DNA from 3 places in the Paenibacillus sp. 102 genome. Region 3 is predicted to be linked to each of the others. Evidence: riboswitches for the same ligand, from Rfam matches in the RefSeq annotation. Region 3 holds a riboswitch; each other region holds the start of a gene.
The links. Region 3 has a riboswitch for S-adenosylmethionine ahead of AAIE21_RS03975 (methionine biosynthesis PLP-dependent protein). Riboswitches for the same ligand answer to the same signal wherever they lie in the genome.
Positions count from the first base shown of each region.

Region 1 (8,401 bases), on a different contig from region 3:
GATGGGAACCAATAAAACCGGCTGCGCCTGTAACAAGGATTTTCATGGACGACCAACTCCTATATATTGTAAACCGTGTTTCTCTACTTCATTTTTTTCAATGCAATTACGACCATCAACAATTGTACTTCCTCGCATCATTTTTTTCACTTGTTGCCAATCAAGTGTTTTAAATTCATTCCATTCTGTCGCAATGATTACACAATCAGAATTTATAATAGAAGATTTCAAGTGAGTATGCTCCGTAACATGTGGTTTTAGAGGAGAAGGAAGGTGGGCCTTTGGATCGTAGGTATGAATTTCGTAACCAAGAGAGATTAATTTTTCAATCAGTGTAATAGCAAGGGAATAACGTATATCGTCTGTATGAGGTTTGAAGGAAATTCCTAATACTGTTATTCGGTTTGAAGTAGGGTTTTTTAATTTGTCTTTAATTTTTTCGATATAATAGTCTACTTGTGTGGAATTAATAGATTGTACGGCTTGTAAAATGAGAGGCTCTACTTGTTTGCTTTTCGCTGTATAGATTAATGAATTCAAATCTTTCGGGAAGCAGGAGCCACCATATCCAATTCCAGCTTGGAGAAAATGAGGGTTAATTCGGAAATCGTACCCAATTCCTTTTGCTACTTCTGTAATATCAACTTGATATGCGTCACAAATTCTAGCAATTTCATTGATAAAAGATATTTTTGTAGCTAAAAAAGCATTGGAAGTGTATTTAATCATTTCCGCACTACTTAAAGTTGTATGAAAGAATGGAGCTGTAATATCTTTATATATTTCTTGCATAATTTCAAGGGACTGTGTATCGCCCTTTTGTATACCTACCACTGTTCTATCTGGAAAGAGCATATCATGGACAGCGGATCCTTCTCGAAGAAATTCGGGATTAGAAACAATATTAAAAAGTGAAGAGTCTATCCCTTTTTTTATGAGTATTTCACCTATGAGTTGATTCGTACCAGGTGGAACTGTACTTTTTGTGATAATTGTTTTATATGATTTTATGTTTTCAGCTATTGTATCGATAACAGAATAAATGTATTGTAAATCTGTTTTTCCATTGGGGGCGGAAGGAGTTCCAACAGCAATCATAATAACTGGTGTTTGATGAATGACTTGACCAATATCACTACAAAATTGCAAGCGATTTCTATTTTTATATAGTAGTTCTTTTAAATCCGGTTCGTAAATAGGAAGCTCTCCTTTTTGAAGAATATCAATTTTACTTTGATCTTTATCAACACAAACAACATGATGTCCTAAATTGGCTAATACTGCTGCTGAAGTTAGTCCAACATAGCCAGAACCTATTATACATATGTTCATAATAAGGCACGCACCTTTCTAAAAATTAGTACTCGCTTGTATATTATATTGGTGGACAAGTCTGACTTGTGCCATATCAAAAGCCCTATTCATACGATAAACGACAGGGGAAGATAAGTTAAATGCCTTTTTTTGATAGATTGATGAGCGAGTAACGAATTATTGAATATACTATTGGAAATAGGATGAAGGAGCGAGGGTCGTGATAAAAAAAGCAATAATTCCAGCTGCCGGTTATGGGACGCGTAGCCTTCCTATTACAAAAGTAGTTCCAAAAGAGATGTTTCCGATAGGAAATAAACCTGCGATTCATTATATTGTAGAAGAAGCTGTAAAATCTGGAATTGAACAAATATTAATTATTCTTTCAAGAACAAAGAATTTAATAGTTGATTATTTTGATTATTCATTGGAATTGGAAGCGTTTTTGGAAAGGGAGGATAAAGCACATTTATTAAAAGGATTTTCTATTCCTAATATTCAAATTCATTACACAAGGCAGCCATATGCAAGAGGACTGGGTGAAGCAATAAAACTAGCGGAAACATTTATAGGGAATGATCCTTTTGCTGTACTTTTACCAGATGATATCGTAATTTCGGATAAAGAACCAGCTTTAAATCAATTAATTAGGATATACGAAGAGACAAAAAGTAGTGTACTAGGTATCCATACAGTACCGGATGAAAATTTAGAAAAGTATGGGATTGTAAAAGGTAATGTTGTAAAAAAGGATTATATTCAAGTTACAGATATTGTTGAAAAACCGAAAATAAATCCCCCATCTAATTTTGCAGTGATTGGTCGGTATGTTTTTACACCAGATATTTTTCCTTTGTTAAAAAACATACAGCCTGGAGTCGGAGGAGAATATCAACTCACTGACGCGATCCATTCTTTACTTACAACGAAAAACGTGTATGGGAAAATCATCGATGGAAACCGATATGATATTGGACAAGAAGATGAATATATTCAAATTCTTAATCTTATACATGGACAAAATAAAGGGAGTAAGGATTAAAGGGTGGGAATATTTATTCATGCATGTGAGTAATTCAATAAGTGTTTATTAAGCTATTCACATGCATTGTTGTAGATTTTGAATCAATTACTTATAATTTATATTACTTATTAAAGGTAGATTGATTATTTCTTTTTTATTCAAATAAAAAGTTGAATTACTAAAAAGGAGGAAGAAACATTGTATCAAAATACCCTGGAAGGCTATCAAATTAGAACTGCACATAGCGAGGAAAGTATTCTCATTATTCATATGCTAAAAGAAGTTGCACAGTGGTTAAAAGAGAAAGAAATCGACCAGTGGCAGTATCTCTTAGCAGGTGGAGATGATGAAGAGATCATTCAAGCTGTAAACAATAAAAACACTTACATCATTTTAAAAGAGAATGAAATGATAGGTACTTTTACACTGTCTTCCATACAATGTGAATGGGATCGCCATATTTTTGGTGAAGATGCTCTTTCTGATTCACTATATTTACATAGACTAGCGATTATCCCTAAGTGTATGAAAAATAGAATAGGCGAAGGGGCTTTGATGTGGATTCAAGATAATATGAATACTGACAAAACGTTCTTAAAGTTAGATTGTGTTGCAAATAATACGAAACTAAACAACTTCTATAAAAATAATGGTTTTGAGCATCTCGGCGTGATAGATGGTCATAATAAGTATCGAAAAAGGATAGGAAAATAGCTCCCATCCTTTTTCGGATAGCTGATTTACACTTACATCTTACAGTTGTTATTTAATATATATAGAAAAAAAAGAGGAGTGCGAACTATTTATACAGAATATTTAGATAACTGGAGGTGTAAAAGAATTGAGCCAAATTGAATTAGAAAACAAAATCGTAAAAACAAGGCAGGAGAAACAAATCATTCTTCGTTTTATCCTTGCTAGTCTAGTTGGTATCTTTATGTTTTTTGTTCCTGTCACAATCAATGGAACCTCATCGATCATGATTGACCACATTGTATCTTGGATTCGAGCAGTAGTTCCGTCAGCTGTACCATATTATGCTTTATTTGTCATGACAATTGGTGCAATATATCCGTTTTATACAAAGAAATGGAGTGCATCAATTGTAGATATTTGTTTTTCATTCTTAAAAGTTATTGGAGTCGTATTTGGAGTATTGTACTGCTTTAAAATAGGACCAGCTTGGTTTTTTGCTCCTGATGTTGGACCATTTTTGTATGAAAAGTTAGTGATCTCAGTGAGCTTGCTTGTTCCAATCGGATCGGCATTTTTAGCATTATTAGTCGGATATGGCCTATTAGAATTTATCGGGACATTTTGTAGACCGATTATGAGACCATTATGGAAAACGCCGGGGCGATCAGCAATTGATGCAGTTGCTTCTTTTGTGGGGAGTTATTCGCTTGCCTTATTAATTACGAACCGTGTGTATAAAGAGGGGAAGTATACAATTAAAGAAGCTGCCATTATTGCGACAGGCTTTTCAACGGTTTCGGCAACATTTATGATTATCATCGCTAAAACGTTAAACATTATGCACTTATGGAATTTGTATTTTTGGACCACACTTATCGTAACATTCATTGTAACCGCTATCACCGTAAGAATCCCACCACTACGAACAAAACCAGATACATATATTACTAAAGAAGGTTTTCCAGAACCAGTTTATAAAGAGAAGATGTTAGAGCGCGCTTGGGAAGATGCGTTAGAAGTATCGAAATCGGCACCAAGTGTGATGAAAAATATTTTGGTTAATCTAAAAGATGGATTCATTATGACGATGGGGATTTTGCCATCCATTATGTCTGTTGGATTAATCGGTATTTTACTTGCAAAGTATACACCGGTATTTGATTGGATTAGTTACATATTCTATCCGTTTACATGGTTGATGCAGCTCCCAGAAGCAGAACTAGCCGCGAAAGCAGTATCAGTTGGAATTGCTGAAATGTTTTTACCATCATTACTTGTTGTGAGTGCACCGCTTGTAACTAAGTTTGTGATTGCGGTTGTATCCGTATCATCTATTTTATTTTTTTCAGCATCGATTCCATGTATTTTGTCTACAGATATTCCGTTAAAAGTTTCCGAACTTATTATTTTGTATGTGCAAAGAACAATTTTAACATTGGTGATTATTACGCCAATTGCATATGTTTTGCTTTAAGGGAAAAAGGCTCGCTTATGCTATAAAAGTGAGTCTTTTTTTCTGTATTATTGGATTTAAAGTGATAGAAAATAAAATTTAGAATATTTTGTTATATGTTACGTGGCAAACTATAATATAGCTAGGTACATAGAAAAGGAGATTTGTTTATGGAAATAATAAACGAAAGAGCGATGCTACGATTAATGGGTGCAAATGATGTAGAAAAATTATTTGCTATTGTGGAAGGAAATAAAGAAATATGGACGTATTTAATAGCTAAAATGGACAACTATCAAGATATGGAGCGATATGTTGAAACCGCAGTAAAACGATATAAAAAGGGAACGGATTTACCATTTGTTGTGATAAATCAAAAGACGAATGAAGTTGTCGGCAGTACACGTTTGTACAATATATCAACAGAAAGCAAGACTGCCGAGCTTGGTCAAACATGGTATCATCCGAGTGTACAGAGAACGAGTATAAATACGGAATGTAAGTACATGTTATTGCAATATGCGTTTGAAAAATTAAAGATGCTGCGCGTGCAAATAAAGACAGATTTGCGAAATGAAAAAGCGCAGCGAGCAATTGAAAGGCTAGGTGCAGTAAAAGAAGGAGTATTACGAAATGAAAGAAAGTTACCGAGTGGCTATGTAAGGGATGCGGTAGTATATAGCATCATTTTGAGTGAGTGGCCAGTAGTGAAAGAGCAACTACTGAAAAAAATGGATTTACATAAATAGGAGGTTTACATGATAAATATTGAAACAAAGCGACTAAAGATGATTCCCTTTACATTAGAACTTGTCGAGGCAACGATAAAAGGAAGAGAAGAGTTGCAGGAAATCATACCATATAAAGTATCTTTAGACTGGCCAATGCCTGATTATAAAGATATTTTGCCGTGGATTGCGGAAGGTTTACGGAAAAATCCAAAGCAAAGTAAGTGGAGTGGACTCATTATTCATAAGGAAGATAATGCAATTATTGGTGATATGGGTTGTAAAGGTGCACCTGATTCAACTGGTACAGTTGAGATTGGATATAGTATCGTATCAGATTATCAAGGAAATGGTTATGCGACTGAGATGGCGAGAGCTTTTGTAGAGTGGCTTAAGCAGAATGAGGAAGTAAAAACGATTAAAGCAGATTGCTTAACGAGTAATGTTGCTTCAAGTAGAGTGTTAGAAAAAGCAGGCTTTACATGTGCACTTGAGGAGCAACATATGAAATATTGGATTATAAAGTAGATAGAAAAAAGAGGTTCGTTTCTATGAAATTAGGAAAATCTCTTCTTTTTTTCTTACAAAATGATAACTTCTTTTATATACTTTTGTTTCATCATTCCCTTCTGTGAAGAAATTCGTTACAATAGAGTTGTATGAGAAATTTGTACATAAATCAAATTCATAAAGTATGAACCGCAAATAATAGTAAATTAAAAATCCTCTATTTGAATGAAAACCCTTTATAGCACGAATCAATTGTTGAGAAAAGTGCCTTCTTTCAAATAAACTCAAATATAATGATTCAAAAAAGATCATTTTAAATTAATAGAAGTATGGATGATGCACGGAGGCTAGTACAAATGAAACAAAATAAGAAAAGTAAAAAAAGAAGAATCTTGCAAGTGTTCTTGCTTATGATTAGTTCTATGATTCTATTTGTAAGTTATGTAGCTTACGATATTTGGAGTTATCGCTTTAAAACAGACGAGGTACCTACAGATGCTGCTGTTGTACTAGGAGCGGCGTCTTGGAACGGAAAGCCGTCTCCTGTATTTCGCGAAAGAATCAATCATGCGATTTCCTTGTATAAGAATGGAAGTATTAAAAAAATTATTTTTACAGGTGGTACCAAATTTGAAGCGGAGCAAGAAGAAGCACGTACTGCAAAAGCGTATGCAATAAAACATAACGTAAAGGATGAAGATATATTAATTGAAACACAGTCGCGTTTTACAGAAGATAATTTAAAGAATGCGAAACAGGTCGGAATTGATAATGGCTTACATACATACACGATTGTAAGTGATCCTCTTCATATGAAGCGAGCGATGAAAATAGCGAAGCATATTGGGATGGATGCATATGCATCACCAACGCCAACATCAGCATATAAAACATTAGATACAGAAATTCCGTTCTTTTTTAAAGAATTATGTTCTTATATTGGGTATGTTGCATCGTTACCTTTACGTATGCTGAAAGGTGATTAAACAAGTAAGAGAAAGGATAGATAAGGCAGAACTACTCTGCCTTATCTATCCTTTTTGTTATGTGAATATGTTGTAATTTTCCTATAACTTTACAAATTATAGAAAATTTTTATAATAAAAGCCTTGTATTTTCATCGGAATAGTGACACAATAGAGAACATAATAAAATATAATCTTATCGAGAGAAGTGGAGGGAACGGCCCGATGAAGCTTCAGCAACCTATCTGTAATAAAAAGGTGCTAATTCCGAGTAGATAAGAAGGAAAAGAGATGACAACCTTCTTATATGTAAGGTTGTTTTTTAGTAGGAGGAGAAGGGATGAAGCGTTTATTTTTTGCACTTGTAAGTATTGTATGTAGTTTATTTATCATTACTGGTTGTACGCAGACATCAGGGGGCAATCAAAAAGAGATTCGTTTAGGCTTTACACCTGGTCCATATAGCGATCAAGTGAAAAAAGCAGTACAACCGTACTTAGAGAAAAAGGGATACAAAATTAAAATTGTTGAGTTTAATTCGCCAAACGAAACAAATCCTGCATTAACGAATAAGGATATTGATGCAAATATATTTCAAAGTACTGCTTTTATGAAGTCTTACGCAAAAGAAAATAATGCGAAAATTTCAAGTATTATTCAAGTTCCATCAGCACCTCAAGGTGTATACTCTGAAAAACATAAATCATTAGATGATTTGAAAGATGGAATGAAGATTGGGGTACCCAATGATCCAGTTAATTTAGAACGGGCATTACGTATTTTAGAAGAGATTGGCTGGGTGAAATTAAAAGGAAATGTAAATATTTTAACAATCTCTGAAAAAGACATAACGTTTAAAAAGAAAGATTTCAAATTAGTACCGCTCGAATCACCACAAATCCCAAGGGCAATGAAAGATTTAGATTACGGCATTATTAACGGAAATCTTGTCATTTCATCTGGACATAAGTTAAAAGAAGCATTGGAATTAGAAAAAACACCTCCGCAACACAGAATTATTGTTACTGTTCGTGATGAAGATAAAGAAAAACAATTTGCGAAAGACTTAATTGAAGCGTACCATTCACCAGAATTTAAAAAGATGATTCAATCTGAAGAACAATTTGAAGGATTCGTACTTCCTGATTACTTAAAGTAAAGGAGATCTTGATATGACATTATCATTTATAGAAACAGAAGAACAAGTTCTCGTATTGGAGAAGATAAAGGAATTAATTCCGCAGTTTGCAGGAAGGGAACATCAACTGAGTGAACTCGGATCTTTTCCTTTTGAAAATATTAAAGAGTTGCAGCATATCGGTTATACGAAGTTAACATTACCAAAAGATGTCGGAGGAAAGGCAATTTCGCTATATGACTTTGTTTTATTTCAAGAAAAGATTGCAGAGGGAGACGGAGCAACAGCTTTATCAATTGGCTGGCACCTTGGGATTGTGAAGGAACTTGCTGAAAATCGTTCATGGAAACCCGATATGTTCGCTTGGTTTTGTGACGAAGTAAAAAAAGGCGCTCTTTTTAACAGAGCGGCAACGGAACCAAAAACAGGGAGTCCAACGCGAGGCGGAAAACCAGAAACGTTAGCTGTACAAAAAGGTGATAAATGGATTATAAACGGGAGAAAGACTTTTACAACGATGGCACCTGTACTCGATTATTTCATTATTTCAGCGAGTATTGAAGGAAGAGAAGA
Region 1 is NZ_JBCGHT010000004.1:101,162-109,562, reverse strand. It holds gene AAIE21_RS12695 (NAD-dependent epimerase/dehydratase family protein) at 1-46, opposite strand, end outside; gene AAIE21_RS12690 (UDP-glucose dehydrogenase family protein) at 43-1,332, opposite strand; gene AAIE21_RS12685 (UTP--glucose-1-phosphate uridylyltransferase) at 1,535-2,356, shown strand; gene AAIE21_RS12680 (GNAT family N-acetyltransferase) at 2,537-3,052, shown strand; gene AAIE21_RS12675 (YjiH family protein) at 3,180-4,508, shown strand; gene AAIE21_RS12670 (GNAT family N-acetyltransferase) at 4,658-5,236, shown strand; gene AAIE21_RS12665 (GNAT family N-acetyltransferase) at 5,246-5,743, shown strand; gene AAIE21_RS12660 (YdcF family protein) at 6,082-6,711, shown strand; SAM riboswitch class I at 6,884-6,972, shown strand; gene AAIE21_RS12655 (MetQ/NlpA family ABC transporter substrate-binding protein) at 7,031-7,849, shown strand; gene AAIE21_RS12650 (acyl-CoA dehydrogenase family protein) at 7,863-8,401, shown strand, end outside.
Region 1: linked by a shared signal. The riboswitch ahead of AAIE21_RS12655 (MetQ/NlpA family ABC transporter substrate-binding protein) and the one ahead of AAIE21_RS03975 (methionine biosynthesis PLP-dependent protein) in region 3 are both predicted to bind S-adenosylmethionine.

Region 2 (8,401 bases), on a different contig from region 3:
AATACATGAAGAAGTTACATTTTTTCTGTATAATACTTATAGTAACAAAAACTACAATAATGAGGCATGCTAGATGAATTTTATATACATCAATCAAAACGTATTAAATAATTTGCTTTACATTTTAAGTAGCGTCTTTGTTTTTTATTTTATATATGATAACGGAATGTTTTTCAAAAAATACAAAAAAACCCTTATTGTAATCTGCACGAGTATACCGTTAATTTTATGCATGAAATACCCTATATATATTGATGAAAATTGCGTTCATGATTTAAGACAAATTCCATTCTTCATAGGTACACTTTATGGTGGCTTACCGGTTGGAATCGCTTTATTAACTATCATGTTATTAATTCGGTTTGTTTTTTATGGTGTGAACTTTTTAACAGTTATTGTTTATATTGTAATGCTAATTTTCACTGCTCTTGCCTCTTCTAAATTTAATCAATTAAATAGAAGAAGGAAACTCATTATGTCAATATTTTTACCTTTTTCTCTTGCTTTACTTACAACATTTATCGCTGTAATTTTATCGGATTTTCCAATTACACAGCCATATATTACTTATTTTATTATACTGCCCCCTATTATCATGTTATTTGTTGTATATATGAATGAAGTTTTAAGAGATGCCGTTCTGATGAGATCCAAATTAGTGAAAATGGAAAAAATGGAGATTGTGAGTCAACTTGCTGCGAGTATTTCACATGAGGTGAGAAACCCTCTTACCGTAGTAAAAGGCTTTACTCAGCTCCTGAAAACACCAGATTTATCGCAAGAATCGCGAGAGCAATATATTGAACATATTCTGGGAGAGTTAAACCGCGCACAAGTTATTATTGATGATTACTTAACATTCGCTAAGCCTGCATCACAAAAAGTTGATAACATTATATTAGATCAAGAATTAAAAAGAGTAATAAGTATGATGATGCCATTATGTAATATGAATTCTATAAATGTTTCTGAAGAAATAGTAACAGGGTCCATTATTGGGAATACACAGCATTTTCAACAATGTTTTTTAAACTTGATAAAAAATAGCATTGAAGCAATGCCAAATGGCGGGAAACTTCGTGTTCAATCATCGGTTTTTGAAAACAAAGTTACGATTGTTATTAAGGATAGTGGAATTGGTATGACGCCAGAACAAATAAATCGATTTGGCGAACCATATTTTAGCACAAAAACAAAAGGAACAGGTTTAGGTACGATGGTTGCAGTTAAAATCATTGAAACGATGAACGGCACTTTAGATATAAAGAGTATTGTTAATAAAGGAACCACTTTAACGATTACATTTCCACAAAATAATGAGGTTGCTTAATAAAATAACATCTTGATTTAAAAGGAGCTATCATGCTCCTTTTTATAATTTAATTTTTAGCACAATCAACGTATATAACTTCGAAATAAATCTACTTCTCATGGGTAAAGAGTCTCATCTCGGTATGAATAAAAGCAAACTGCTGAATCATTTCATTTAAGCACTTTGCTGCTTTTGTAGGAATTTGATGCTTTACGTTATCAATGAATTTCAATTCATTACACGGCAATTCTCCATGCAGTAATTTCGCATGACTATAAAATACTTTATCTTTCTTACCATAAACCAACAAAACCGGAAGCTGAATATTTCTAAGCTGATTCGTACAATTATAGTGCAAACTATAACGATAATACTGCTCGATATTTTTGGCATTCCCTTTTCGGGCTTCTTTAAACATCTTTTTGAACAATTTATGTGTATTTGAATTGCCCCATGAAATAGACCATGCTAAAAATGAAACTGCTCCCACTTTCGCAAGTTTCACGCCAAGTGAAATCTTATTCTTTAGATATCCATCCCTCACTTCTGACATCCCCCCGATTAGAATACCCCCTAACGCTCTTTCAGCAAAAGCCAATAAAAATTCTAATGCGACAGAGCTTCCAGTCGAATATCCACATACAAATGCTTTTTTGATCTCCAAATGATCCAACAAACATCTAATGTCTTCAGCAATCAGTGGATAGGTTATCGGTTGTTTTGAATACTGACTCCTTCCGTGCCCTCTAATATCAAAAGCAATCACCTTAAAATTCCGGGATAATTCCTCTATTTGGTACTCAAAATTCACACAAGTAAGTACAGGAGGATGAATAAAAACAATAGGAACCCCTTTTCCCTTAACGATATAATATAGACTACCACCGTCCACATCCAACATTGGCATGTATGTATCACCTCAACGATCTAAAATCATTCCCAACTCTATTTCAAGAGAAAATACCTCTAAAAATGATACATATTAAAAGTTAATTTTAATACAGTCGATGATATTCTTTTATATGTTCCTGATAGCGTTGAAACTGATTTTCATTTTTTAAAAATGAATTTAGTTGTTCCTCAAGTTTATCTTTTTATTTAGACAGAAAAACAAATGGTATTTTGTTTTGAATGTTGTTCTATACATCACTTCTTACAGTACACTTGATGATGTTTCTTTTCACTCACTACTGTTATTATGTAGCACTTCTTTTTTTCTATTCTGGCAACTATTTAGAATAAATTAAGAGGGATTTTGTTCCATAAATTACATAGAAAATGAATATCATTCCTTTTAGTGTCATTTTTAACGTACTTCATCTCGTTGATTAAATGAACAGTATGTAGATAAATTTTAAACCTTTATTGAGTTATCTAATAAGTGATAAGCTTAGAGGTTTTTAGGAAAAAGAATCAAGAAGTATTAGCATAAATTGACATCATAAAATTCTATAAAATATTGCAACATAAATCATGTGAAATTGAACTTAGTGTTTCTTTTTCCTAATTATTTTTACAGGGGGTAAAAAATGAATACTCTTAACTTCTTGATGTCATTATTCAACTCTGGAAGAAGAACTCAGCAAATGTTTAAATTATTTAGAAATAGACGGAATAACAATAGAGGCTGGATTTGGTTTTCTCTATTAGGAATAGGAACAGTCTTTAGTGTAGTAGCAACACGTAATTCAAATATGATGAAACCTATTCAACGTTTGTTCCAAGATGTTCAAAATACGACAAAAGCATTTATTCCATCCAAAGTAAATTTAGCAAATATAGAGTTTGCCGATGAAATTACGCCTAACAGTCAAAAGAAGCTAGGTAATCAAAAACAATAACTATCGTGAATAATAAAAACTCGCCTTTTATTCACAAGTGTTAATAATATAAAAAAGCACGTGAATTTCACGAATGTTTTGATGTTTAACTTTGTCACTTCGGTAAAGTTTTGATTTAAATCACAGCTGTCCCTATTTCATTTTTTATTACCTAACATAGCAGCACTACTCTTCACGTATTTGTTCATTAAACATTTTATTTGTAAAACTTAATCAAAATCAATCACCGGTACACAAAAAAATAAAAATTCAGAAAATTTATATTAAAAAAAGGAGCATGATAGCTCCTTTTTCATGTTGAACCTCGTATTGATACTAAAAAAAGTACCTTTAATAGTTTTTTTGATTACATGATTCTGCGACGAGTGATTAAAAAGTAGTATGTTTTTTAATACCCTCCGCCCCAGCAACTGCATCCAACAATAATTAATAAAATAAATAACACAACTAATAGCGCAAAACTTCCACCAAAACCACAAGAACCACCAAAACTCATATTTTCTCCTCCTTTTAGTATAAAACTAATGGATATAAATTGATTGTTTATTAACGGGTTCGTATTATACAGTATGTTTTTATATGATTTTGGAGCATGTCTTGGATAAATTAAAAAAGCACTCCGCGAGTGCCTAAATTTTATCCGAATAACATCGAGAAATTTACAATGGATACCAAAACCCTTTGAAAATATTGAATTTTAGGTAAATGGCAAATATCAAAATTATAATACCAATAATGAGTCCTATATAATCTTCTTGTTTTGCTTTTGTTGTAAAGTACCATGTTCGCTTCTCTTTTTTTCCGAATCCTCGTAAGTCCATTGCATTTGAAACGGTATCAATTCGCTCTAAAGAGTGAATAACAAGTGGCCAAAAGATGAGTATCCGGTTTTTAATACGTTCAAAAAAATTCGCCTCTCCTCTTTCAAATGATACACCTCTTGCTTCTTGAGCGTGCTTAATCAATTTGTATTCCGCTTGTATATTCGGTACGTAACGAAGCGCAATGTTTATCGCATAGGCAATCTTATACGGTAAACCAATTTTATATAAACTGCTAGCGAACTCACTTGGATGTGTCGTGTATATGAAAATAAGTGTAAATGGTAATAACGTAAAATACTTTAATGAGAGCGTAAGAGCATAAAAGAGTGTTTCGAATGTAATCGTAGCATATCCAATATGTAAAAATGCAGTACTTGTACCAGTTAACTCAGATCCATGGGTCGGTGTAATTAATAAAATCATCACTGAATTTAGCATACTAAATGTAAAAATGACACTAAAAATAACAACAATTTTTCTTACTGGGATTTTGGCAATCGCTAACCCTAAACAACCAATGAAAAACAAGCATAATAAAATACGAAAATCAAAAAATATAAACGTAAGAGTCATCCAAATTATAAATAACAACAATTTAATTGCGCCATCTATACGATGAAAATATGTATGATTGTCTATATAAAATAAATTTGATTTACTCATAATCCCCCCTCCTTTTTGTTTCCATATACATTTGTACAAAAACTTCCGGAAAAGGAACTTTACTCAATCTTGCTAATGTTGTTAACGAACTTTCCTGTAAATTAGCTTGTTGTAATACTTCGCTATTTGCTAATACAATCGGAACAGTATCATCAGCAAGTATTTTTCCTTTATGAAGGACAACTGCACGGTCTGCATATTCTAAAGCTAGGTTCATATCATGTGTAATAAAGATAAATGATATGCCCTGTGTCGCTAATAGACTTATACAAGACATAAATTGTTTATAATGAAAATAATCTTGCCCTGCTGTTGGCTCGTCTAAGATGATAAGCTTCGGATTCCTTGTTAAAACTGATGCAATGGTAAGCCTCTTCTTTTGTCCGTAACTTAACGCTTGAATCGGCCAATTTCGAAATGGGTATAATCCACAAATTCGCAATGCATCTTCCACTCGTTTATGTATTTCTGCACTAGAAGCCTTCTGTAATTTTAATGAAAAAGCAACTTCATCCCAAACAGTAGATTGTGTAATCATATGATTAGGATTTTGCATGACGTAAGATATCACTTCTCCACGCTTACGAATAGACCATGAAGTTATATTATCATTATCAAATATAATTTTCCCTTCCTGTGCTTTGTTCATTCCAGTTAATAAATGTGCAAATGTAGACTTACCTGCACCATTATGACCTAATAATGCTAAAATTTCTCCCCTTCGTATAGAGACTGTTATGTCCTTTAATGTGAAATTTTTGTGAGAATATGAAAATGAGAGATTCTCTATTTGACATAAGATTTCTTTTTTAGGTTGTTTTTTAGAAGCGGTAGAGCTCATCATCCATTGTTTTACCGTTTTATTTAACTTCTCATTATTTAAAGTTTCAATTGGATATATTTCTTCATCTAAAATATTCATTTTTAGATTTTTTAACGCTTCAATATATACAGGTTCTCTTAATCCTATATTTTGTAGAATGTTTGTTTGTAAAATCCTTTTTGGTGAATCGATTGCTACAATTCTCCCTTCCTCTATTAATATGATTTTATCAAGGTCTAATTTTAGTATTTCTTCTATTCTATGCTCAATAATAACGATTGTTTTATTTGATTGTTGGTGAACCTTTTGAATAAGTTCTACTGTTTTCAAACTACTTATAGGGTCTAAATTCGCTAGTGGCTCATCAAATAATAATATGTCAGCATCTGTCGTTAGTAGCCCAGCAAGAGATACAGATTGTTTTTGGCCACCAGACAATTCATGTGGGCTTCGTGAATGAAATGCGTGCATCTGTACTTTCTGCAAAGAGTCCATAACAACCGCCTTCATTTTCTTCTGTTCTACACAATCGTTTTCTAGTGAAAAAGCAACATCTTCTCCTACGGTTAAACCAATAAATTGGGAATCTTGATCTTGTAAAATAGTTCCTACATGCTTACTTTGTTCAAAAATACTACCTTTTCGTGGATCCTTACCACATATTGAAATGTTCCCAGTACTTGATCCTTCATATGAAAAGGGGATCAGCCCATTTATACAATGGGCCAACGTTGATTTTCCTGATCCACTTCGACCGACAATCAATACTTTTTCTCCTGGATAAATATGGAATGTAACATTCTTTAAAGTAGGTTCTGTCACTTGTTTATATTGAAATGTGAATTGTTCAAAGGAAATAATAGGCTTCATTGTACTATCCCTACTTTTCAATTTTTAAATGTGTATGTTTTTTATTCGCCTTCGCTAATCCAAGTGTAATTGGTAAACCAAGAATTAAGAATACAAGGACATCTGCAATCGTTGCACCAAATACTTGAATAATAATTTTATCTAAAGGTTCCCCCATAACGATAATATCAAAAGCACCGGCAAATATAATTGCAATGACAATCCCAATTAAACCAGTTACAGCAAAATATGAAATATCTCGATTATGGAATATTCCATTTTTCACACTGAAACTCGCTCTTTTTTGTACAAGTCCCATCGTAAATCCAATAATTCCTGAGCTAAGTACCCACCCCCACCATATCCCCCATCCAGCGATAATATCTGTCACTGTATGACCGATAAGGCCAATCAAAAGCCCTGCAAATGGCCCGAAAATTGCACCAAAAATTGTTAATATAGCTAGAGCAGGTTTTATAAATGTGTTTGGGGCAATTGAAAGTCCCCATAGACCTAATACACCATATATTGCAGAACCGATTCCAATTGCTACGACTAATTTTGTAGATAATTTGTTCATATGGATTCTCCTCTCATTCCAGTTAGCTTATATTAGTCCTATATGTAAAAGAAAATTGAATTATGCATCTTCACTTCCTTTCTTCCCAATAAAAAATGACCTCTTCTATAAGAGGTCATTTGCGTATGGAGATATGATCCTCTTATCTTTCAAAAGACAATACGTCTTTTGCGGAATTAGCACCTTCCTATTTCTATGAATAAATAGGGGTTGCTGAGGTTTCATAGGGCCGTTCCCTCCACCTCTCTGGATAAGTATTCGTTTGTAATTTGTATTATTGCATTAACGTAAATTAATTTCAATATTTTTCTTTTTTGAAAAACAAATAAATAAATCATTGTATTCTCATCGGAATTATGGAATAATTAATGTAACAAACGGGATAACGGGAGGAATTGATCATGAAAGTAATTGGGCTAATTGGTGGATTAAGCTGGGAATCAACATCTCTTTATTATAAACATATTAATACGCTAACTTTATCTCAGTATAATCATAATGCAAAGCTTGTTTTATATAGCATGGATTTTGGCGAAGTGACAACTTTATTACAAAATCAACAATATGAGGAAGTGCAAAACCAACTCGTTCAAGTAGCAAAAAAAGTAGAACATTCCGGTGCAGATTGTATACTTATGTGTTCAAATACAGTACACCAATTTGCGGAAGAAGTAGAACAAGCAATCTCTATCCCCCTTCTCCACATTGGAGATGTAAGCGCTGAAGAAATTGTTGAACATGATGTGAAACGGATTGGTTTACTTGGAACAAAACAGACAATGGAACAAGATTTTTATAAAACGAGACTAGCTAATTATGGTATTGAAACAATTATTCCCGAAGAAAATGAACGAAATTTCATTCATCATGTCATTCTCCACGAATTAAGCAAAGGTATTATTTCACATCAATCCAAAGACCGTTTCTTACAAATCATTCAAAAACTCATTGAAAATGGCGCAGAGGGAATTTTATTAGGATGTACAGAAATACCGTTACTCATTTCACAACAAGACCTTTCTATCCCTGTATTTGATACTGCTTTTTTACATGCTAAAACTGCAGTGCAATTCGCCGGCTAATAAAGAAAAGAAGCTGTCTTACAAATAATAAGACAGCTTCTTTTCTTTATTGTAACTCTATATTAATTTTCCTCATTGCTTTCTTTACAAAACCCCTGTTATAGATGGCATAGTCGAATGAGAAGTCACCTGCTCACTTTGAAACATGGGTAAATAAATAGTAACCAATGTTCCTACTCCTACCTCACTCATAATACTAATTCTTCCGTGATGACTCTCAATAATTTTATAACTGAGCATTAATCCAATACCCGTTCCTTTTTCTTTCGTACTATAGAAAGGTTCGCCTAGCCTTTTTATTCTTTCCTCAGGAATTCCTATGCCCTCATCTACCATATTAATAATAACTTCCTCACACTCTGATTTTTTCACAGAAATAGAGATTTTCCCACCATCTGGCATTGCTTCAATTGAGTTTTGTAAAATA
Region 2 is NZ_JBCGHT010000003.1:509,978-518,378, forward strand. It holds gene AAIE21_RS11825 (ATP-binding protein) at 74-1,330, shown strand; gene AAIE21_RS11830 (alpha/beta fold hydrolase) at 1,422-2,219, opposite strand; gene AAIE21_RS11835 (hypothetical protein) at 2,842-3,153, shown strand; gene AAIE21_RS11840 (YjcZ family sporulation protein) at 3,542-3,649, opposite strand; gene AAIE21_RS11845 (energy-coupling factor transporter transmembrane component T family protein) at 3,813-4,640, opposite strand; gene AAIE21_RS11850 (ABC transporter ATP-binding protein) at 4,633-6,333, opposite strand; gene AAIE21_RS11855 (ECF-type riboflavin transporter substrate-binding protein) at 6,344-6,892, opposite strand; SAM riboswitch class I at 7,032-7,149, opposite strand; gene AAIE21_RS11860 (aspartate/glutamate racemase family protein) at 7,294-7,974, shown strand; gene AAIE21_RS11865 (ATP-binding protein) at 8,059-8,401, opposite strand, start outside.
Region 2: linked by a shared signal. The riboswitch ahead of AAIE21_RS11855 (ECF-type riboflavin transporter substrate-binding protein) and the one ahead of AAIE21_RS03975 (methionine biosynthesis PLP-dependent protein) in region 3 are both predicted to bind S-adenosylmethionine.

Region 3 (8,401 bases):
GAAGAAAGGCAGTAGAAATCGCTGCAATTCCAGATGCAAAGGCAAATCCTTTCGTTCCCCCTTCTAGTAAAGCGATAATATCTTCTAGTGCTTCTCGCGTTGGATTACCAGATCGACTGTAGTCGTATTTTCCAAATGTATCTACATCAAATTGATGGAATGTTGATGTATTATAGATGGGAACGTTAACAGCGCCTGTTTGTGAATCATGTTTATATTGGTTATGAAGTAAGAGTGTATCTATTGAATAACTCATATTCTTACACCTTCTTTTACATGTTTAATAGCTTGCTTTAAGTCTTGAATTAAATCTTCACCGTTTTCAATACCAACGGAGAAACGAAGGAGGCGATTACATACACCGCGTGCTGTACGTACTTCTTCTGGGATATCTGCATGTGTTTGTGTTGCTGGATATGTCATTAAACTTTCAACTCCGCCAAGGCTTTCTGCAAAGGTAATTAATGATAAAGATTGTAAGAAAGGATTTATCCATTTTTCATCGCGAAGCCGAAATGAAATCATACCGCCTCTTCCTGGATAAAGAACATCGGTTACACCGTCTTCCTCGTTTAAATAAGAAACGATTTTCTTTGCATTTTCTTCGTGTTGTTTCATACGAAGAGCTAATGTTTTCATACCGCGAATTAATAACCATGAATCAAATGGGCTTAGTACAGCACCAGAAGCGTTATGATAGTGGGCAAGTTCTTCGCAAAGCGCTTGACCTTTTGCAACGACAAGTCCGCTTAATACATCGTTGTGACCACCTAAATATTTTGTGGCGCTATGAAGGACAATATCTGCTCCTTCTGTCAAGGGTTGTTGTATATAAGGAGTGTAGAAAGTATTATCTACAATAAGCAGGACGCCATGTCGTTTTGCGACAGTTGCGACAGCTGCAATATCGGTTACTTGCATTAATGGATTGGTTGGTGTTTCTATAAAAATAGCTTTCGTTTGAGAAGTGATGGCTTGTTCTATTTGTTTAATAGATTGTGTATCTACGTATCTACATCGAATATTCCATTTTTCCTCATGCTCCGAAAATAAGCGATAGGTTCCTCCATATAAGTCTTCTGATACGATAAGTTCATCTCCAGACCGGAATAAAGAAAGAACAAGAAGAACAGCTGCCATTCCTGAACTACAGGCATAACCTCGCTCACCTTCTTCTAAATCAGCAATTGCGTGTTCTAAAAGACCACGTGTTGGGTTCCCTGTTCGCGAATAATCAAAACCTGTTGATTTTCCGATTCCTTCATGACGATAAGCTGTTGAAAAGTAAACAGGGGGATTAACCGTTCCTGTTGTAGTTTCGCTACGATTTCCGATTTGAGCTAGTTTTGTTTCGATTGTTGACATGTGAAATTCCTCCTTGATAAAAATAAAAAAGCCTTCTAAGAAGAAGGCTTTCATGCGAATATAGTCTTCTTCTTATCTGTCAAATCTTTTCACAATTTGCTGGAATTAGCACCTTATTAACGAACGTGTTAATGGTTGCTGAGGTGTCATAGGGCCAGTCCCTCTACCTCTCTAGATAAGAATAGTTTGTATGAAATTTTATTATGATTTTAACTTTACAACAAAAGATAATTGAATTGCAACTTTATTTTAAATAATTTTTATTTTCCTTCTAATTTCATTGACTTTTAGTCTATCTCATGCTAAATTTATGAAAAAATTAACAAAGATTGTTATATAAATACAAATTGAACAACCGACATAAAACTTTTCTATTAAGGTGGGAAGAGCATCCGTTTATACATAGAAGCGGTCACATCCTCTTCTTACCCCATGCAAAGTTAAAACAAAGGGAGAAAACGAGTGTAAGTCACCTTTTGTTCTTCGTGGCGGCGACTTATATATTAGAAAATCAAAATGGATTTATATGAAAGGATAACCTATTTTCTTTTAATTACATACAAAATAATAAAGACAAACTCTTATTGAGAGCGGTGGAGGGAAAGGCCCTGTGAAACCCGGCAACCTTCAAACGAAATGTTTGAAACGGTGCTAATACCTGCAAAACAATGTGTTTTGCATGATAAGAGGAGGATAGATGATATCCCCCTCTTCAAGGTGAAGAGGGGGTTTTTATATTGATAGAAAAGAGGGAGACAAGTGAAAATTTTAGATCTATTGTCAAAAGGAATTGTTATCGGTGATGGAGCAATTGGTACGTTATTGCATTCCCATGGGTTGCAAAGTAGTTTTGAAGAATTAAATCTATCAGATCCAGATTTAATTATATCTATTCATAAACAATATGTAGCTGCTGGTGCAGATGTGATTCAAACAAATACGTATGGAGCAAATGAAGCAAAATTACGTACATATGGACTAGAAAATCAGGTTGTTCAAATTAATAGAGCGGCGGTAAAACTGGCGAAAGCATCTGTGACAGATAAGAATGCTATTTTAGGTACAATTGGTGGAATGAAACATATCGGTGCAGTCACAACGACTGATATGGAACGGGAATTTATGTTGCTTGAGCAAGCTGGGGCATTAATAGAAGAACGTGTGGATGGGCTATTACTTGAAACTTTTTACGATGAATTTGAATTACTACATGCAGTGAAAGTGCTAAGGAAGAAAACGGATATACCAATTATTGCGCAGCTAGCGCTTCATGAAGCTGGCACAACACAAAATGGGAATGATGTAAATGAAATATTAGCGCGGCTTTTAGATTACGGTGCAAATGTAGTCGGCTTAAACTGTCAGTTAGGACCGCTTCATATGACGGAAGCTTTTAAAATGATATCGATTCCGAAAAATGGTTATTTATCAGCTTATCCAAATGCAGGCCTTCCAAACTATGTAGAAGGACGGTACGTATATGAAGGAAGCCCTGCTTATTTTGAAGAGATGACACCAAAATTTATTGAACAAGGTATTCGTTTGCTAGGGGGGTGTTGTGGTACAACGCCAGCACATATCGAAGGGATGAAGCGTGCGATTGCGAATGTAACGCCTGTTACAGAAAAACAAATTGTTCAAAGACAACAAGTAGTTCATATGCAAACAAAACGTGCTAGCACTCATGTTACGCTCGCGGAGAAAGCAAAGAAGCAAACAACAGTTGTCGTTGAGTTAGATCCGCCAAAGACATTGGATACGCAGCGCTTTTTTGAAGGAGCAAGAGCATTGAGAAGAGCGGGAGCAGATGCGATTACGTTAGCGGACAACTCATTAGCATCTCCGCGTATTTCAAATATGGCAATGGGGGCATTATTAACGAAGCATGATATTCCAGTGCTGACGCATTTAACGTGCCGTGATCATAATGTGATTGGCTTGCAATCTCATTTACTTGGTTTATCAGCTTTAGGAATGGAAGAAGTGTTAGCTTTAACAGGTGACCCGGCGCGAGTTGGGGATTTTCCTGGAGCAACTTCTGTATATGATTTGTCTTCTATTGAATTAATTAAAATGATTAAAGAAATGAATGAAGGGCGTTCTATTTTAGGGAAAACAATTGGCCCTGCGACGAGATTCTCTGTTGGAGGAGCTTTTAATCCGCACGTGAGACACTTAAAAGCAGCGGTGAAGCGGATGGAGAGAAAAATTGCAGCTGGCGCTGAGTATTTCTTAACACAACCAATTTACGATATATCCTTAATTGAAGAAGTATACGAGGCAACAAAGCACTTAGAACAACCAATCTTTATTGGAATTATGCCTTTAGTAAGTAAGCGTAATGCTGATTTTCTTCACTTTGAAGTGCCAGGTATTACATTGCCTGAGGAAGTAAGACAGCGAATGGATGGGCATGAAATGCAAGAAGCTGCAATTGAAGAAGGGATTCGTATTTCGCAAGAATTAATTGATGCCGCGATGAAATACTTTAATGGCATTTATCTCATTACACCGTTTTTAAAATATGAAATTACAGAAAATCTTGTTAAGTATGTGAAAGAAAAGCAAGAAGTGAAAGAAGGAATCAACTGATGAAATCAATAGAAGAGAGATTACACCATGAAATTTTAATATTAGATGGTGCGATGGGAACGATGATTCAGCAAGCGAATTTAACAGCAGAAGATTTTGGTGGAGAAGAATATGAAGGTTGTAATGAATACTTAGTAAAAACAAGACCAGATATTATTTTAGATATTCATAAAGCTTACATTGAAGCAGGTGCAGATATTATTGAGACGAATACGTTTGGTGCTACAAATATCGTACTGCATGATTATGAGCTCGCTCATTTAGATGAAGAGTTAAATGAGCGAGCGGCATTTCTAGCAAAACAAGCTGTAAGAGAGAGTGGTAAAGCAGTATATGTAGCAGGTGCGATGGGACCGACGACAAAGGCAATTAGTGTAACTGGTGGTGTAACTTTCGAAGGGTTAATTGAGGCATACACTAGGCAAGCGAGGGGATTATTACGGGGCGGCATTGATGTATTGCTTGTAGAGACGAGCCAAGATATGCGTAATGTGAAAGCGGCGTATTTAGGAATTCAACAAGCATTTACGGAAGCAAATCATACGGTTCCACTTATGATTTCAGGAACGATTGAACCGATGGGGACAACGTTAGCAGGACAAACAATTGAGGCATTTTATTTATCGGTTGAGCATATGAAACCATTATCTGTCGGATTAAATTGTGCGACAGGGCCAGAATTTATGCGTGAACATATCCGTTCCTTATCAGACCTCTCAGAGTGTTATATTTCATGTTATCCAAATGCTGGTCTTCCGGACGAGGATGGGCATTATCATGAGTCACCAACGTCACTTGCAGAAAAGGTGAAACAGTTTGCTGAAGAAGGGTGGATTAATATTATCGGTGGTTGCTGCGGGACGACACCTGATCATATACGAGCGATAAAAGCTTCACTTGAGTCTCTCCAGCCACGTGAAAATCATGAGCGAGAAGGTCATGGGATTAGTGGTTTAGAAGCATTGCAATATGATGATTCCATGAGGCCGTTATTTGTTGGTGAAAGAACCAATGTGATTGGGTCACGCAAATTCAAACGATTAGTAGCAGAAGGAAACTTTGAAGAGGCTGCTGAAGTTGCGAGGGCGCAAGTGAAGAAAAATGCTCACATTATTGATATTTGTATGGCGGATCCTGACCGTGATGAAGTGGAAGATATGGAAAAATTTTTAGCGGAGGTTACGAAAGTATTAAAGGTTCCAATTATGATTGATTCAACGGATGAAAATGTAATGGCGAAAGCTCTTACTTATATACAAGGGAAGGGCGTCATTAACTCTATTAATTTAGAGAACGGAGAAGAGCGTTTTGAGAAAGTGACGCCGCTTCTTCGTAAATATGGTGCGGCAATTGTAGTTGGGACAATTGATGAAGAGGGCATGGCAGTTAGTGCAGAAAGAAAGCTAGAAATTGCAAAGAGAAGTTACGAATTATTAACGAAGAAATACGGTATACGTCCATCCGATATTATTTTCGATGCGCTCGTTTTTCCTGTAGGAACTGGTGATGAAGAATATATTGGCTCTGCTGCAGCTACAATAGAAGGAATTCGTCTTATTAAAGAAGCTTTGCCAGAATGCTTAACGATTTTAGGTGTAAGTAATATATCGTTCGGGTTACCGCCAGCTGGTCGAGAAGTGCTAAACTCAGTCTATTTATATCATGCAACAAAGGCTGGGCTTGATTACGCGATTGTAAATACTGAAAAACTAGAGCGCTATGCATCCATTCCAGAAGAGGAAAAGGAACTCGCAGATGCACTATTATTCGAAACAACGAAAGAAACACTAGAAGAATTTACGAACTTTTATCGGGTTGCCAAGAAAAAAGAAGCAATCATACAAGAAACATTAACACTTGATGAAAGGTTAGCAAATTATATTGTAGAAGGAACAAAGCAAGGATTACAAGAAGATTTAAGTCTCGCGCTTATAGAAGGAAGAAGGCCACTTGATATTATTAACGGTCCGCTTATGACAGGGATGGATGAAGTAGGTCGTTTGTTTAATAACAATGAGCTTATTGTTGCTGAAGTCCTGCAAAGTGCAGAAAGTATGAAAGCTGCTGTAGCGTATTTGGAGCCTTATATGGAATCTAGTGATAGTGCGAAAAAAGGAAAAGTATTACTAGCAACTGTAAAAGGTGATGTACATGACATTGGTAAAAACCTTGTAGAAATTATTTTATCAAATAATGGCTATGATATTGTCAATTTAGGAATCAATGTCCGCTCTGATCGCATTGTTCAAGAAGTGAAAGAAAAGAAACCAGATATTATCGGGCTTTCTGGATTATTAGTAAAATCAGCGCAACAAATGGTAGCAACTGCTGAAGATTTACAAGCGGCAAATATTGATATTCCAATTGTTGTAGGTGGTGCGGCATTGACAAGAAAGTTTACAAATAACCGTATTTCACCTTCTTATAATGGACTCGTGCTATATGCAAGCGATGCGATGACAGGACTTGATCTTATTAATCGACTACAAAAAGAAGAAGAACGAGAAAAAATGAAGCAGGAAAAAAAGAATCATCATCTTCATGTTGTTGTGAAACAAGAGGAGAAAAAAGCAGAGCTACCAGCTGTAATCGAACCGTTGACACCAGCGAAGGTTATGATACCAGACTCGACAAAACGGGTCGTACTTCGTGATATCCCTGTTTCACATCTTGCGCCATTTTTAAACAGACAAATGTTAATTGGACATCACCTTGGTTTAAAAGGCAATGTGAAAAAATTGCTTAGGGAAGGAGATAAACGAGCGCATGAATTAAACGGTTTAATTGATGAACTACTGGGGGAAGGTCAATCTTGGCTGCGTCCAAAAGCTGTTTATCAATTTTTCCCTGCCCAAAGTGATGGACAAACGATCATTATTTATGATCCAGACGATCATACACGTGTATTAGAGCGCTTTTCATTCCCAAGACAAGGGAAAGCACCATACCGTACATTAGGAGATTATTTACGTCCGGTCGGAGATGAAATGGATTATGTCGCCTTTTTATCTGTTACAGTTGGACAAGGTGTTCGTGATATTGCGGATGAGTGGAAGGAGAAAGGGGATTATTTACGTAGTCATGCCATTCAATCATTAGCGCTGGAACTAGCAGAGGGATTGGCTGAAAAAACACATATGTTAATTCGTGATCGCTTTGGAATTCCGGATTCACCGGAGATGACAATGGAAGAAAGGTTCCGTACGAAATATCAAGGGATTCGCGTTTCTTTTGGGTATCCAGCTTGTCCAGAGCTTGCAGATCAAGAAAAATTATTTCGCTTAATTCAGCCAGAGGAAATTGGAATCTCACTAACAGAAGGATTTATGATGGAGCCGGAAGCATCTGTAACGGCAATGGTGTTTGCACACCCCGAAGCACGATATTTTAGTGTACTATAGTGTAGAAGGGGGAGACAAATGAACAGAATAGTCTTTACAGGTGGTGGTTCGGCGGGGCATGTGACACCTAATTTAGCAATTATTCCACATTTGCAAGAAAAGGGGTGGGATATTTCTTATATTGGTTCTCATCAAGGAATTGAAAAAACGATTATAGAGAACGAAGGAATTCCCTATTATGGTATAGCGAGCGGAAAGTTACGCCGTTATTTTGATTTGAAAAATATAAAGGATCCTTTTCTTGTTATGAAAGGTGTCATGGATGCTTATGTGCGAATACGAAAATTAAAACCGGATGTTATTTTTTCAAAGGGTGGTTTTGTATCCGTACCAGTAGTAATTGGTGGGTGGTTAAATCGTGTTCCAGTTTTGTTGCATGAGTCCGATATGACGCCAGGGTTAGCAAATAAAATTGCACTCCGCTTTGCTTCGAAAATATTTGTTACGTTTGAAGAAGCTGCGCAGCATTTACCGAAAGAAAAGGTGGTTTATACAGGCTCGCCTGTGAGGGAAGAAGTGCTGCGTGGAAATCGTGAAAAAGGACTACACTTTCTTGGATTCCATGCTAGAAAACCAGTCATCACGGTTATGGGGGGAGTCTAGGAGCAAAGAAAATCAATGAAACAGTACGAGAGGCATTGCCACAGCTCCTTAAAAATTATCAAGTTGTTCACCTATGCGGAAAAGGAAATCTAGATGAGAAGTTACAAAGCATAGAAGGGTATAGACAATTTGAATATGTACACGGAGAATTACCAGATGTATTAGGGGCAACGGATTTTGTTATCTCACGTGCTGGATCAAATGCAATTTTTGAATTTTTAACATTACAAAAACCGATGATTTTAATTCCATTACCGAAAGCTTCAAGCCGTGGTGATCAAATTTTGAATGCACAATCGTTTGAAAGACAAGGGTATGCCTCGGTTTTATATGAAGAAAATATAACAGTGACTTCCCTTATGAAGCATATAGAAAAGTTGCATTATAATTGTGAGAAGTATAAAAAAGAATTAAAAAAGTATAGTGGAAAAGAAGCAGTA
Region 3 is NZ_JBCGHT010000001.1:737,017-745,417, reverse strand. It holds gene metC (cystathionine beta-lyase) at 1-256, opposite strand, end outside; gene AAIE21_RS03975 (methionine biosynthesis PLP-dependent protein) at 253-1,365, opposite strand; SAM riboswitch class I at 1,435-1,547, opposite strand; SAM riboswitch class I at 1,944-2,054, shown strand; gene AAIE21_RS03970 (bifunctional homocysteine S-methyltransferase/methylenetetrahydrofolate reductase) at 2,125-3,957, shown strand; gene metH (methionine synthase) at 3,957-7,358, shown strand; partial or broken gene AAIE21_RS03960 (undecaprenyldiphospho-muramoylpentapeptide beta-N-acetylglucosaminyltransferase) at 7,377-8,401, shown strand, end outside.